One region of the Trinickia sp. HAY1-2D genome, then DNA from elsewhere that is predicted to be linked to it. Evidence: riboswitches for the same ligand, from Rfam matches in the RefSeq annotation. Region 1 holds a riboswitch; the other holds the start of a gene.
The links. A riboswitch is a leader RNA that binds a small molecule or an ion and turns the genes downstream of it on or off. The one in region 1 is predicted to bind cobalamin.

Region 1 (7,299 bases):
CGCTCAAGCGCAAAGCAATTCGCTGCAGTGGGACCCGACGGCCAATGGCGGAACCGGTGCCTATAGTGCGGATCACGGTGGAAGCGGTCCCAACGTGATCACGAACGTTGCGCCCGGAGCGCTGAGCCCGACGAGCACCGACGCGGTCAACGGTTCGCAACTCTTTACGACGAATCAGAACGTCACGACGCTCGCGACGACGGTCAACAACATTCAGAATGGCGCGGGCATCAAGTACTTCCACGCCAATTCGACCGCGGCCGACAGTCAGGCCGTGGGCACCGACAGCGTCGCGATCGGCCCGCTCGCAGTGGCAAGCGGCTCGGACAGTCTCGCCGCGGCAAACGGCGCGCAGGCGCAGGCCGCCAACGCAATGGCGCTCGGCGCACAGTCGACCGTTTCGGTGGCGGGCGGTGTCGCGATCGGCTCGGGCTCGGTTTCCGATCGGCCGGTGAGCTCGTCACAGGGATCGATCGCGGCCGGCAGCCATGCCATCCCTTTCAACACGCAAGACGCAGTGCTGCTCGGGGCGGTCTCATTCGGTAATGCGGCGGCCGGTAGCCAGACTTACCGGCAGTTGACGAATGTGGCGGACGGCACGGGACAGAACGATGCGGTGACGGTCCGACAGCTCTCCGGCGCGCTGCAGGCGTTCTCGGTCTCGGCGACGAAATATTTCCACGCGAACTCGTCGGCGACCGACTCGCTCGCGATCGGAACGGACTCGGTCGCCGTCGGGCCGACGACAGTCGTCAATGGCGATAACGGCGTCGGCATGGGCAACGGGGCAATCGTGGGACAGAACGCTCCTGGCGGCGTGGCAATTGGCGAAGCCTCGACCTCGGGACAGGCCGATGCCATCGCGCTCGGCAGCGGTTCGACAGCGAACGGCGCTCAGTCCATCGCACAAGGCGCGCACTCGAATGCCGGCTTCGCGGGCGGCGTGGCTATCGGCTCGGGTGCGACGAGCAGCGCCGTCGATGCCCTCGCGTTGGGCTCCGGCTCGAGCGCATCGTTCGCCAATAGCGTGGCCTTGGGTGCCGGTTCGGTGACGACGGTCGGCGCGTTGAGCAGTTACATCGCCTATGGGTTGAGCACGCCGCAATCCTCGGTGGGCGAGGTGAACGTCGGCGGCCGCCAGATCACCGGCCTCGCCGCGGGCCGTCTCGGCACCGATGCGGTCAATGTCTCGCAGTTGGAGGCGGTTCAGCAGCAGTTGACCACGCTGATCACCAACAGCGGCAACTTCTCGTCGACGCCGGGCGGTTCCGGCGGCAGCACGACGCCGCCGGCGTCGACCGGGTCGAATTCTTCGGCGGGAGGCTCGGGCTCGGTAGCCTCGGGCTCGAGCAGCACGGCCGTGGGCAATAACTCTTCGGCAACGGGTAACGGCACCACGGCTGTCGGCGTCGGCGCCAGCGCGACGGGCAACGGATCGACCGCGATCGGTTCGGGCAGTAACGATGGCGGGCGTACGAACGTGGTGGCCGTGGGATCGAGCACGTCGTCGCGACAGATCATCAACGTGGCGGCCGGTACAGCGGCCACCGACGCGGTCAACGTACAGCAGCTGAACAATGCGATGTCGCAGGCCAACGCCTACACCGACAATCAGATCGCCGGGATTCGCAACAATCTCGACTCCTATCGGCGCGATGCCGACGGGGGGACAGCCACGGCGATGGCGGTCGCCGGTCTGCCGCAACCGACGGGTCCGGGCCGGAGCATGGTCGCAATCGCGGGCAGCGTCTATCGCGGGCAGTCAGGTCAGGCGCTGGGCATTTCCACGATTTCCGAGAACGACCATTGGGTTTACAAGGCGGCCGTGTCGACGAATACGCGTGGCAGCTATGGCGCCGTGGTCGGCGCCGGATATCAATGGTGATGAGTCTGGCTCGATGGGGGGCGAGGGGATGGGTGCGGCGTTGCCCGCGTTCTGGCCCGTCCCCCGTTCGCCGCAACATGAATTCATAGGGACGCCAAGAAAATGAATATTCGATCCGTTACGGCAACAGTCGGCGCGCTCTCGTGCCTGATCGGTCTCGCCGCCTGCGTGGGCCCGTCGACCGACACCTCGTTTCCCGAGCACAGTGTGGCCACGTGGCCCGATGGCACGTTTCCCAACGTCGATAACCTGCGCATGGTCGAGCCCGGCATGACGAAAGGGCAGGTCTATCCGTTGATCGGTGCGCCGCATTTTCATGAAAGCGTCTTTCATGTGCGTGTGTGGAACTACCTGTTCCATTTCCGCACGGAAGACAAGACGCTTACATGCGAATATCAGATCGTATTCGACGATCATGGGCGAGTGAATCGGACGCGGTGGAACGATCAGCAGTGCGAACGATTTGCACCTGCTAAGATCGCGGACGGCGTCGATCGATCGGACACATCAGGGAAGGTTCAATGAAGGGTATCGCCGGGAGATACAGGGTGGCCGCGGTATGCGTGCTCGCGGGGGTGTCGATGCTGGCGCATGGTGCGCAGGCAGGCGCGTCCGCGGACGAACTGCTCGGCGACGCGCAGCGCGTGCTTCAGCAAATCGATGCGGGCCAGTATGCGACGGTCTGGCAGCAGACCGCGCCTTTCGTTCGCGCGAAGTACGCCGCCGATGCATTCGAGCGCGGCCTCTCGCAATCGCGCAACGCGCTGGGCGCGGTCGATCACCGGGGATGGGCATCGGTGACCCGCCTGACCTATTCGCATGATCAGGCCGTGCCGGACGGCCTCTACGCGAACGTCGACTATGCGACATGGCTGGCAAATGGTCGTGTCGTCTATGAAAAAGTCAGCTTCCAGCTCGGCAGCGACGGCCGATGGTATTTCACCGGTTACGAGCCGCGGCAGAGTCAGGACGTTGCAGCGCAGGCGCAAGTCGGCCACAAATGAGCGATTGGCAATTCGGCTCCGGGGCCGCTGAAGGACGCGACGCGGCGCCATCGAGGGTAAGCAGCACGATGCCCGAAGCGTTCGAGGCGGGCCCGCGGGCGTCGAAGATTCGTCAGCATCTCGAGGCGGGCGAATTGATCGAGGCATCGGAGATGCTTTCCGATTGCCTGAAGCTTGCTCGCGACGATGCCGACGTTGCCACGTTGCAAGCGCAGCTGCTGCGGCTGTGCGGGCGCTATCAGGAGGCGAGCGAGTGGGTCGATCGCGCGCTGGCGGCAGTGCCCGCCCACAGCGGGGCTTATGTCGAAGCGGCACGTCTGGCGGCGCTCACCGGCGCAACGGAGCGTGCATTAGACTGCTTCGAACAGGCGCACCGCGCGATGCCCGATGCAACGGATTGTTTCGCCGAGTGGACTGCGCTTGCCCATGCGGTACGGCGAACGGATATCGCTGCAACCGTCGCTGCTCGATGGTGCGAGCTCGCCCCCGATTCCGCGCACGCGTGGTTCTCGCTCGGCCTCGCGCATCACGAGGCCGGGGCGCTCGATGCGGCGCTTGCGGCGTACGAGCATGCCGTCTCGCTCGATGCCGATGTTCCAATGCTGCGCAATAACCTCTCGGCGCTGCATTACACGCGAGGCGAATACGATGCGGCGTTGAACGTCGGGAGGCAGGCGCTTCGCGCGGAGCCCAATCATCATCTCGCATGGACGAACCTCGCCAATGTCTGGCTGAAGTTGCGCGAGCCGCACAAAGCGTTGATCGCCGCACGGCGCGCCGCAACGCTGGCGCCTGATTTCGCGCTGGCGCAGCTTGCCTTGAGCAATGCGGCCCGCGAGTCGCAGTCATGGGCCGAGGCGTTCGATGCGATCGTGCGCGCGGCGAAAATATCGGGCGCGGAGCCGAAGATCCAGTTCTCGGTCGCGATGCTGCAGTTGATGCAAGGCGACTTCGCAAACGGCTGGATCAATTTCGAGGCGCGCTGGAGCGGATCGCCCGAGCTGGCGGACAAGGAGGCGTTTTGCCCAGACCAACGCTGGCGGGGCGAAGCGCTCGAGGGCAAGACGCTGCTCGTCTGGGGCGAGCAGGGACATGGCGATGCCATCCAGTTCATTCGCTTTTTGCCATCTATCGTCAAGCACGCGCGCGATGCGGGCGGGAAGGTCATCTGCTGCTGTTTTCGTCCGCTGTACGAGCTTTTCAAGCGAAGCCTGGCAGGCTGTAATGTCGAGGTCTTGCCCAGCGATCTCCAGCGGTTGCCCCACTTCGACTACCAGCTTCCGCTCGCGAGCTTGCCGCTCGTGCTCGGCGTCACGCTCGAAATGCTCCCCGCACCCGCGGCGTACCTGGTACCGGACGCGGCCCGCGTCGAACGTTGGCGTGGCGAAATCGGCGGGAGCGCTCGCCTGAAAGCGGGGCTCGTGTGGACGGGCAGCCGCAATCATCAGCGCAATTCCGTGCGCGCGGTGTGCCCGGAGCGCTACGCCGAAGCCTTCTCCCGCATCGACGGTATCGATTGGTATAGCTTGCAACCCGGCGCAGCCGAGGACGTCGAGCGCATGGAACGTGCGGGACTGCACGTCGTCGATCGAACGAGCGAGTTCGCGAGCTTCGACGATACGGCCGCGCTCATTGCCAACCTCGATGTCGTCGTGACCGTCTGCACGTCCGCCGCGCATCTGGCCGCTGCATTGGGCCGGCCCGCGTGGTTGCTGCTCGACGTCAACCCGCACTGGGTATGGATGACGGAGCGTCGGGACAGCCCTTGGTATCCGAGCGTCAGGCTCTATCGTCAGCGCAACTATCGGGATTGGACCGCACCGCTGGCCGAACTGAGGGCCGACCTCGAACAGGCAGCCCGGCAACCGGCGGTGCAAGGAGCCGGCGCGCGTCCTTGACGCTCGCCGAGCGCGCCCTTACACTCGCAGCCAATCTGGTGCTCGCGCGCGCATTCCTGCGTGCGCAGTTAAACGGGAAACAGGAGCGCGTCCGGGCGAACGATGCCGGCACGATCGACCTGTGCTGCCCCCGCAACGGTGAGCGAACGCATCGCGAACGCGATGCAGAGCCGGCTTCGATGCATGCACGCAAGGCCGTGTATGCAGGCAACCACTGCGCAAGAAACAACACCACTCGCGCGGGAAGGTGAAGCGGCGCTTTCGTCAGCCCGGATACCGGCCAGAGGGAAGGCGGATGCCGCGGTGGGCGGCATGCCAGCCGGGACTGCTTCGCTTCGCGCTGTCATTGCGTCATCGCACCTCGTTTTCCTGCTTCGATCAGGTTCGGCTTCGCCGTTGGCCGGCACCGGGCAATGGAACGAGCGGTGCGATAGCTCGCGGGATAGCGCAAGGGCGGGGCACGTCCATGTCAATCCGTCTCGATCTCCATAAGGGGACCGCCGTGCTCGAGTCCATCGCGGGGCTTTTCAACGATAGTTCCACTGCGTTGCGCAACAAGGTGGCAGGCATCTATGCCGTGCTGCTCGTCTTCAATCTAGGGGCCTGGGTTTGGGCCTTCGTCGCTTTTCGCGGTCAGCCGGTTTTGCTCGGCACCGCATTGCTTGCCTATACGTTCGGCCTTCGTCACGCCGTGGACGCGGATCATATCGCCGCAATCGACAATGTCACGCGCAAGCTGCTGCAGGAGCGACGCAACTCGCTCGGTGCGGGCTTTTTCTTTTCGCTCGGACATTCGACGGTGGTCGTGCTCATGTCGATTGCCGTTGCGCTGACGGCGTCCACACTGACTGCACATTTCTCGCAACTGAAGTCCATCGGCGCCGTCATCAGCACCTGTGTGTCGGCGTTCTTTCTGCTGATACTGGCTGCGGCCAATATGGCGATCCTGCTTTCGATGTGGCGCACGTTTCGCGCGGCGCGTCGGGGCGAGCCCATCGTCGAAGAAGACCTGGACCTGCTGCTCGGCGGGCGAGGCCTGCTTGCGCGCCTGTTCCGACCGCTTTTCAAGCTCGCATCGCGCAGCTGGCACCTCTATCCGATCGGTCTGCTGTTTGGCCTGAGCTTCGACACGGCCACCGAAGTGGCGCTCTTCGGCATTTCGGCCACGCAGGCATCCGGCGGCATGTCGGTCTGGTCCATCGCCGCCTTGCCGCTGCTTTTCACGGCCGGTATGTCGCTCGTCGACACCACCGACGGCATTCTGATGACCGGCGCGTATCGCTGGGCCTTCGTTCGGCCGATTCGCAAGATCTACTACAACATGACGATCACCTTCGTCTCCGTCGTGGTGGCGCTCGTGATCGGCAGTGTCGAAGCACTCGCCCTTGCGGCGGACAAGCTCCAGCTCAAAGGCGCCTTCTGGGATTTCATCGGCAGCGCCGCCGACCGTTTCGGTTTGCTCGGCTATTTCGTCATCGGCATTTTTCTGTTCAGTTGGGCTGTGTCGGCGTTGATCTACCGCTTCAAGCGCTATGACGAAATCGACGTGACACTGTCGGCCTGAGCTTCGGCTCGCGAGGCATTTTCGAACGATATCGAGGTACTCATGCACACTCCCATGCGCAAGATCCCGGTCACCGTCGTGACGGGCTTTCTCGGCAGCGGCAAGACCACGCTGCTGCGCCATATTCTGCAAAACGCGCGCGGTGCGCGCATCGCGGTCATCGTCAACGAGTTCGGCGAACTCGGCATCGATGGCGAAATCCTCAAAGGCTGCGGCATCGGCTGCGAGGAGGACGGCGCCTCCGGCGCGCTCTATGAGTTGGCCAATGGTTGTCTTTGCTGCACCGTGCAGGAGGAGTTCTTCCCCGTCATGGAAGCGCTCGTCGAGCGCCGCGACAGCATCGATCACGTGCTCATCGAGACGTCGGGCCTCGCTTTGCCGAAGCCGCTCGTTCAAGCCTTCAACTGGCCCGCCATCAAGAACGCTTTCACGGTCGATGCGGTCGTGACCGTCGTCGATGGGCCGGCCGTTGCGAGCGGTCAATTCGCTGCGGACCCGTTGGCCATCGAGCGCGAGCGTCGGGCCGATCCCAATCTCGACCACGAATCGCCGTTGCACGAGCTGTTCGAAGACCAACTGTGCGCGGCCGACCTCGTGGTCCTCAACAAGACGGATTTGCTCGACGATGCGGGGATGGCCGCCGTCGAGGCGCTGGTGCGCGAAGAGATTCCGTCGCATGTCAAGGTCGTGCGTGCACAGCGGGGCGAGCTCGATTTGCAGGTGCTGCTCGGCCTTCAGGCCGCGTCGGAGGAGACCATTCATCTACGCGTGGACCACCACGGTTCCGTCGACGATGCCGATCACCATCACGACGAGTTCGACTCGGTCGTGGTCGAGGGCAGCGTGAGCTCGCGCGAGCATGCGATTGCGGCGCTGGCGCGGCTCGTCGAGACGCATACGATCTATCGCGTCAAAGGGTTCGCAGCATTGCCGGGCGCACCGATGCGG
Region 2 (7,299 bases), on a different contig from region 1:
TGACCGCCTGTGGATAGGGGCTGACACCTTCCTCGGCGATGCCGTGGTCGCCCGCGAAGACGATCATGGCCGGCCGCGCGAGCGTGGGGTGCGTCGTGCGCTGGATCATGCCGATCTGACATGCGAGCGCTTCGAGCCGGCCAAGGCTGCCGGGCGGCTTGGTCTTGCCGTCGATGATGCGTTGAAGCTCGGAGCCGAGCGAACGGTCGAGCGGTTCGACGACGGGCAACGTAACGGAGGCGTTCATACCTTTCCTATGGGTTCGGTCGAAATCATCGTGCCGATGGCGAACGATTTCGCGAAAGAATCGGCATAAGCCGACATGCGGCCAGGTTCACTGGGGGGTTCAAGGTTCGGGGGACTCCCTTTCAGGTCGACGCAGCGCGGGCACGAGCGCCTCGTGACCGTCGGCTTCGATCAGCACGAGCGGGTATCCGAACACGCGGCTCGCGAGTTCGGGCGTGAGCACGTCCCGCACGGGCCCGGCATGCGCCGTACCGTCACCGGGCATCAGCAGCGCGTGGGTCGCGAAACGACGCGCGAGGTTCAGATCGTGACAGGAAAATATGACTGTGCGCGGACTTTCTCGGGCCCAGTGCGCGAGCAACGTCAGACAGTCGATCTGATGACGCAGGTCGAGATGCGCAAGCGGCTCATCGAGCAACAACAGCGGTGCATCCTGACAGAGCGCGGCGGCGAGCGCCACGCGCTGGCGCTCGCCGCCCGACAGCGAACGTACGTCGCGTGCCGCCAGTTGGGCAAGCGCAAGCGCGTCGAGCGCCGCGTGCGCGGCGGCGCGATCGCGCTCAGTCTCCCAGCCCCAGCCGCCAAGATACGGAAAACGGTTCAGAAGCACGATGTCGAACACCGTTGCGCTGAACGCGTCGTGCACGTTTTGCGGCATCAGCGCACGGCGTTTCGCGAGCTCGCCCGGCCGCCAATCGCCGATCGGCACATCATCGAGTGCAACACGCCCCCGCGCCGGCGGCACGAGCCCCGCGAGCGTCGAAAGCAGCGTCGTCTTGCCCGCACCGTTCGGACCCGCCACGCACCAGAGCTCGCCGGCGCCGAACGTCTGCGTGAAATCGGCCAGCAAGACGCGCTCGCCCGCGTCGAGCGCGAGCTCGTATGCAGCGAGCGTCGAAACGACCATTTGCGCGCTCCTCATCGCGACCTCCGCGCCAGCATCCACAGAAACACCGGCACGCCGAACAATGCCGTGATCACCCCCACCGGCAACTGCGCCGGCGCGGCGACCGTGCGCGCGAGCAGGTCGGCACTCATGACGAACAGGCCCCCGGCCAGCGCGCTCGCCGGCACGAGCATGCGCTGATCGTTGCCGAACGCGAGACGCAACGCGTGCGGCACCACGAGGCCGACGAAGCCTATGGTCCCCGCCGTCGTCACCGCTGCGGCGGTGGCAAGCGACGCCACCAGATAAATGCGCAAGCGCAGCTGTCCCGCGTTCACGCCCAGGGCGAACGCCACCGCTTCGCCGCGCGCGAGGACATTGAGCTGCGGCGCAACCGATGCCGCCGCGGCCAGCGCGAGCGCGAGCGCCGCCAGCGCGGGCCATGGGCTGGCCACGCCGTTGAGGTCGCCCGCGAGCCAAAAGAGAATGCCCCGCAGCCGCTCGTCCGGCGCCAGCGTCAGCAGAAGCGTGACGCCGGCCCCCCAGCCCGTGGCGAGTACGACACCGGTGAGCAACAGCCGCGGCGACGCCTCTTGCGGCTCGCCGCGGGCAAGCGCACGGCGGGCGAAGCCGAGCACGAGCGCGATGGTGAACAAGGCCCCCGCGAACGCGGCCGCATCGACGAGCCACCATGCCGCGCCCGCGAGCAAAGCGGCGATCGCAAACACGGCGGCGCCGCCCGATACGCCAAGCACGTACGGTTCGGCAAGCGGATTGCGCAGCAGCACCTGCAGCAGCGCGCCGGCCAGCGCGAGCAAAGCGCCGCAGCCGAACCCCGCGAGTGCACGCGGCAGACGAAGACTGCGCACGATTTCGTCGATCGTATCGGCGCCCGCCGTGCCGGAATGGGCAAGCGCGCCCAACGCACGCAGCGGCGGGACGCTCACACTGCCGAGCGTCAGCGCGGCGACGAATACGATGCCCGCCAGCGCGGCCAGCGCAAGCCAGATGGCGATCGCGCGTTGCGCATTCATGGCCCGAGCCTCCGCCGAGCCGCCCAAAGCACGATGAGCGCCCCGCTCGCGCACGCACGCGCGCTACTGCTGTTGCCAGCCGAGCGTGATGAACGCACTGCGCCGCGGCGTGTTGTAGGTATAGGCGAGCTCATAGTGCTTATCGAAGAGATTGTCGATCTGGGCGGCCACGTACCAGGCCTTCGTGATGCGGTAGCGCGCCGAGAGATTCACGACGCCATATCCCCCCAGGACAGTGCCGCTATCGTTGCGTGCGCCGCTCACGATCCACTCGCCGCCGACGCGCCATGTGCCGATGCTCCGGTTCGCCGCAAACGATGCGAAGTGCCGCGCACGCCGGTTCAGATCGACGTGGGCATCTTCGTCGACGGGGTTTTGCACCGTGAGCGCTGCCCGGATATCGGTCTTGCCGAGGTGACCGCGCCATGATGCCTCCAGGCCCTGCACCTTCGCGCGCCCCACGTTCTTCGCGATATAGAAGAGCCCGCCTTGTGTCGGCACATAGTTGATGAGGTCGCTGTAGTTCGTCTGAAAGGCGGTAAGGCGCGCCACGCCGAATGCATCGGAAGCATACTGCAGCGCCGCCTCGAGAGCATGACTGCGCTCGGGTCTGATCGCTCGATTGCCGCTGCCGGGGTAGTACAGATCGTCGAAGCTCGGGGCCCGGAACGCGCTCGCATAGCTGAAGCGCGCCCCCCAGTGCTCGGTGATGTCGTATCCGTAGCCCAGGTAGTAGGTGTTCGCGCCGCCGAAATCGGAATACTGATCGCGGCGCACGTTCGCCTGAATACGACTCGCGCCGAATCGGCCCGTATAGCCTGCGAATGCCGAATCGACGCGCCGCGCGGGCGCGGCGAAGATGTCCGATTCGAGCGACTGATCGAGATGCTCGTAGCCGAGTTGCAGCGTATGGTCCGGCGACAGCTTGAAATCGTTCTGCCACGTGTACTGGCGGTTGTTCGTATCGAAGCGGTTGTCGTAGACGCCGTTCGTTTTCTCGACGCTGCGATCGTCGCCCTCCGCGACGGTGAAGTGGGTGGTCCATCGATCGGTCAGCTTGCCGTTCGCGAATACGGAGACCTCGCGCACTTTGCTGTAGAGGTCGTTCAGATCGGAGGGCATTCCGAACGGGTTGTCGAAACTCGCGTTGCCGTTCGATTGAAAAAAGCGCACGCCCGCGTCCCACTTGTCGCTGAACCGATGACGGATCGCCGCCGACACCGTCTCGTTGAGGTAACCGTTCGCATTGGGATTGGCATTCGGCGCGAGCGCCGGGTCGATCGACGAAAAGCCATCGTTCTTGAAGCGCGAAACATCGAAGCTGAAGGTCGTCTTGCCTTCCTTGTCCAATGCGCCATCGACACCCGCTTCCTGCGTTTGCGTGTGATAGCTGCCGTAGCCGAGCGAAAAATGAAAACGCGGCGGATGATTGCCGCCGTCTTTCGTGAAGACCTGCACGACGCCCCCCATCGCGCCCGAGCCATAAAGCGCGGAGACGTCCCCGTTCACGACCTCCACATGGTCGATTTGCGACAGCGGAAGCTGCGCGATCTGCGCCTGCGCGAGACTGACCGAATCGACGCGCACCCCGTCGATCAGCACGAGCGATTGCGTCGGCGAGCCGCCGCGCAGCGTCAGCGACGCATTGCCGCCGGGCCCGCCGTTACGAATGAGCTGCGCGCCCGGCGCGAGCGACAGCAGCCCCGGCAGATCGATCGCCGTCGAATCCTCGATATCTTGCCGCGTAAAACTCGTGGTTTGCGGGATCGCATCGGCGAGGGCCTGAGGCGAACGCCGCGCCGTCACGACGATCGGCTCCAACGTGCCAAGGGTCGAATCGGACGCGGTGGAGGCGGAGATGGAACCTGAAACCGAAACCGTCGACGAACTCGACGGTGAATCGAAGGCGGCCGATTGCGCGAGCGCGGCAAGCGGCAGGCCTGCGAACGCAACGCACGCCGCGCGCGGCATGGATAAGGACATCGTTGGTATTCCCATGGATCGGCAGGCAGCCCGCTTCCCCGCAGGCCACCCCGTCATGAGCACGCCCCGAAACACGCGATGCAGCTTCGCGTTGCCGTCGGGAGCGGCGCTCCCCCTTTGGCCGGTATCCGGGCTGACGAGCTCTCGAATCCGCCTTCCCACGCGCCAAGGCACGCAGTGGCTTCGGATCGATTTCGCCGCGACGAACGCGGACGACGCATCGCTTACCGTTGCGGGGGCAGCACAGGTTGACGCGCGAAACGCCGCACGCTCCCTGTTTCCCGTTTAACCGCGCGCATCGGAAACGAACGCGCGGGCACCAAAGTGCCGCAAGTGTAGGAGCGGGCCCCATGAGCGTCAAGAATCGACCGTTTTGGCGTCTCGGGCGGCAACATCGGCACAAATCGACAGGATGTTGTTACGTCTCGAAACGAGACAAGGATCGGATGCTCGCGTATTCCGCGCTAAAATGCGCAAGTCTTTAGAGGACGCAGCAGATGCTCACCGAACTCGAAACCCTGTCACACAACATCGGCCGGCTGATCGCGATCAACGAACGCCATCAGCAGGCCCGCCACGCGCTCGAAGAGCAGCTTGCGCAATTGCGCGCGGAAAACGACTCGGCCCACGCCGAGCTCGAACTCCTGCGCGACGAACGCAATGCCTTGCAAGTCGAGCGCGATACATTGCTTGCCAAGATCGACGATGCGCAGGTGCGCCTGAACGCCATTCTCGAAAAACTGCCGCGCACGAAGGGCCCGTACGAAGGCGATAACCAGCTCGATCTGCTCGCCGAACCGGGCGAGCGCGAAGCGCCGCACGGCAATTCGGCGAACGCGGCGGCTCAGCAGGGAGAAAACGCATGACGACGAAGCAGATCGAAGCGACGATTCTCGGGCAGACGTACCGTCTTGCGTGCTCCCCCGAAACCGAAACGCAACTGCTCGACGCCGTTGCGCGCGTGGACGCCGAAATGACGAAAGTCCGCTCAGTGAGCAGCGTGCGCGGCACCGATCGCATCGCGGTCATGGCAGCCCTCTCGCTCGCGTCGGAACTGGTCAAGCTGCAAGAAAGTATCCGGCATGGGGAAGCATTCCCGGCCGAGGAAATCAGGCGTACAATGCGTCAAATGAACGAACAGCTTGGCGCGGTGCTGGAGCAAAGCGAAGCGCGATAGCCGTTGCATGAGGCACGACGCTTCGAGCACTGGTGGTTGTGACTGTTCGGTATGTTGAGCTTTACACAAGTTTTACGGCTTCCCTGCCTGGTTCGCCAAGGTCATAAATTCCTTGAACCAATGCCATGTGCACGGTTGCGGAAATTTGCAGCACGGGTGTGCGCGTCACTCTGTCTGATGTACCCGAAGTGCGGCTAACTGCGACCAATTCTGAACTCCCGGTTCAGGATGCCGGCCTAGCGGCCAAGGCGGGGACTTTATTCGACGGCATCGGTTCGACCGATGCCGTTTTCATTTGCGGCGCGAGAAGGCCAAAACTACCGGGCCGTGTTGGTTTCATCCACCGTTGAACGCATTCAATCGACCCTATGCGCTATTGGCTGATGAAGTCCGAACCGGACGAAGCGAGTATCGACGATCTCGCCACCGCTTCCTCGCGCACGCTCCCCTGGACCGGCGTACGCAACTATCAGGCGCGCAACTTCATGCGCGATACGATGCAGCTCGGCGACGGTGTGCTTTTTTACCATTCGAGCTGTCCCGAGCCCGGCATCGCGGGGATCGCCCGCGTCGTCTCCGGCGCCTATCCCGATCCGACGCAGTTCGACCCCAAAAGCGTGTACTTCGATCCGAAATCGACACGCGAGTCGCCGCGCTGGATGCTGGTCGACGTCGAGTTCGTCAAGAAAATACCGCTCATTTCGCTCGCCGAGCTGCGCAAACATCGCGAGCTCGCCGACATGCGCGTGCTGGCGAAAGGCAACCGTCTGTCGATCACACCCGTCACCGAAGCCGAATGGCGCTTCATCACCGAACGGCTGGCGTGAACCTCATCCATCGATTTTTCCAAGAAAAAGGACCTGAGAGATGACAAGAACGACCGCCACTGTTTTCACGCTCGTTGCCGCCGCCGCACTGACGTGTGTTGCCCCATTCGCAACCGACGCGGCGCGCGCGGCCACGCCGCCGTCCGCGGAGAGCGCGCCGGCCGGTGTGTTGTCGCTATCCGCGCAGGCGAGCGACGAAGTGCCTCAGGATGTCGTCGACATCACGCTGTTTTACGAACAGGAAGCCGCCGATGCGGCTTCATTGACGGATGCCCTCAACAAACGCACGGCCACGGCGCTTGCGCAGGCAAAGAGCGTGACCGGCGTGAGCGCACGTACGGGCGCGTTTTCGATCTATCCGTCGACCGATCGGAATGGCCGCATTTCCGCTTGGCGCGGACGCACGGAAGTCGTGCTCGAATCGCGCGATTTCGCCGCGGCGTCGAAGCTTGCCGGGCAAATGAATACGTCGATGCAAGTTGCCAATGTCTCGTTTTCATTGTCGCCCGAAGCGCAGCGCACGGCGGCCGAACACCTGACCCGGCAGGCGATCGACTCGTTCCGCAAGCAGGCCGAATCGGCCGCGCAGGCGTTCGGTTACAACGGCTACACGATACGGCAGGTCAACATCGGTCAGGAAGCGCCGCCGCCGAGACCGCTCTTCGCCATGCGCGCGATGGCCGCGGCGCCCGCCGCGGAAGCGGCGCCGCTGCCCGTCGAAGGGGGCAAGGCGCGTGTGAGCGTGAATGTCTCGGGTTCGGTGCAAATGACGCGGTAGGCGCGGTTCCCGCTCATTGCCGGCTTGCGCTGGCGCCAGCCAGCGCTGCCGTCCGCGCTGCCGCCTCAGCGGGCAAGTGCGGCAGGTGCCTTGTCCGCGCGACGGTACGACCACGCGAACAGTACGATGCCCACGACGATCATCGGCAGCGAGAGCCACTGCCCCATCGACATGCCGAGCGCGAGTAGCCCGAGGAAGTCGTCCGGCTCGCGCGCGAACTCGACGATGAAGCGGGCCAGCCCGTAGCCCATCAGAAACACGGCGGAGGTTGCACCGACGGGCCGTGGCTTGCGCGAGAAAAACCAGAGCACGAAAAAGAGCACGATGCCTTCGAGCGCGATCTCATAGAGCTCCGACGGGTGCCGCGG

Region 2: it holds a riboswitch for cobalamin, as region 1 does, so the genes downstream of both, ACR9ZC_RS22840 (TonB-dependent receptor plug domain-containing protein) here and ACR9ZC_RS03945 (HoxN/HupN/NixA family nickel/cobalt transporter) in region 1, are expected to answer to the same signal.

Annotation. Positions count from the first base shown of each region.
Region 1 is NZ_JBPGWX010000001.1:896,052-903,350, reverse strand. It holds gene ACR9ZC_RS03965 (YadA-like family protein) at 1-1,885, shown strand, start outside; gene ACR9ZC_RS03960 (outer membrane protein assembly factor BamE) at 1,988-2,410, shown strand; gene ACR9ZC_RS03955 (DUF4019 domain-containing protein) at 2,407-2,889, shown strand; gene ACR9ZC_RS03950 (tetratricopeptide repeat protein) at 2,886-4,787, shown strand; cobalamin riboswitch at 4,807-5,086, shown strand; gene ACR9ZC_RS03945 (HoxN/HupN/NixA family nickel/cobalt transporter) at 5,254-6,351, shown strand; gene cobW (cobalamin biosynthesis protein CobW) at 6,406-7,299, shown strand, end outside.
Region 2 is NZ_JBPGWX010000002.1:3,392,449-3,399,747, forward strand. It holds gene cobT (nicotinate-nucleotide--dimethylbenzimidazole phosphoribosyltransferase) at 1-247, opposite strand, end outside; gene ACR9ZC_RS22830 (ABC transporter ATP-binding protein) at 347-1,153, opposite strand; gene ACR9ZC_RS22835 (FecCD family ABC transporter permease) at 1,165-2,166, opposite strand; gene ACR9ZC_RS22840 (TonB-dependent receptor plug domain-containing protein) at 2,230-4,149, opposite strand; cobalamin riboswitch at 4,252-4,487, opposite strand; gene ACR9ZC_RS22845 (ATPase) at 4,647-5,015, shown strand; gene ACR9ZC_RS22850 (cell division protein ZapA) at 5,012-5,326, shown strand; RNA gene ssrS (6S RNA) at 5,404-5,585, shown strand; gene ACR9ZC_RS22860 (EVE domain-containing protein) at 5,695-6,153, shown strand; gene ACR9ZC_RS22865 (SIMPL domain-containing protein) at 6,194-6,931, shown strand; gene lgt (prolipoprotein diacylglyceryl transferase) at 6,997-7,299, opposite strand, start outside.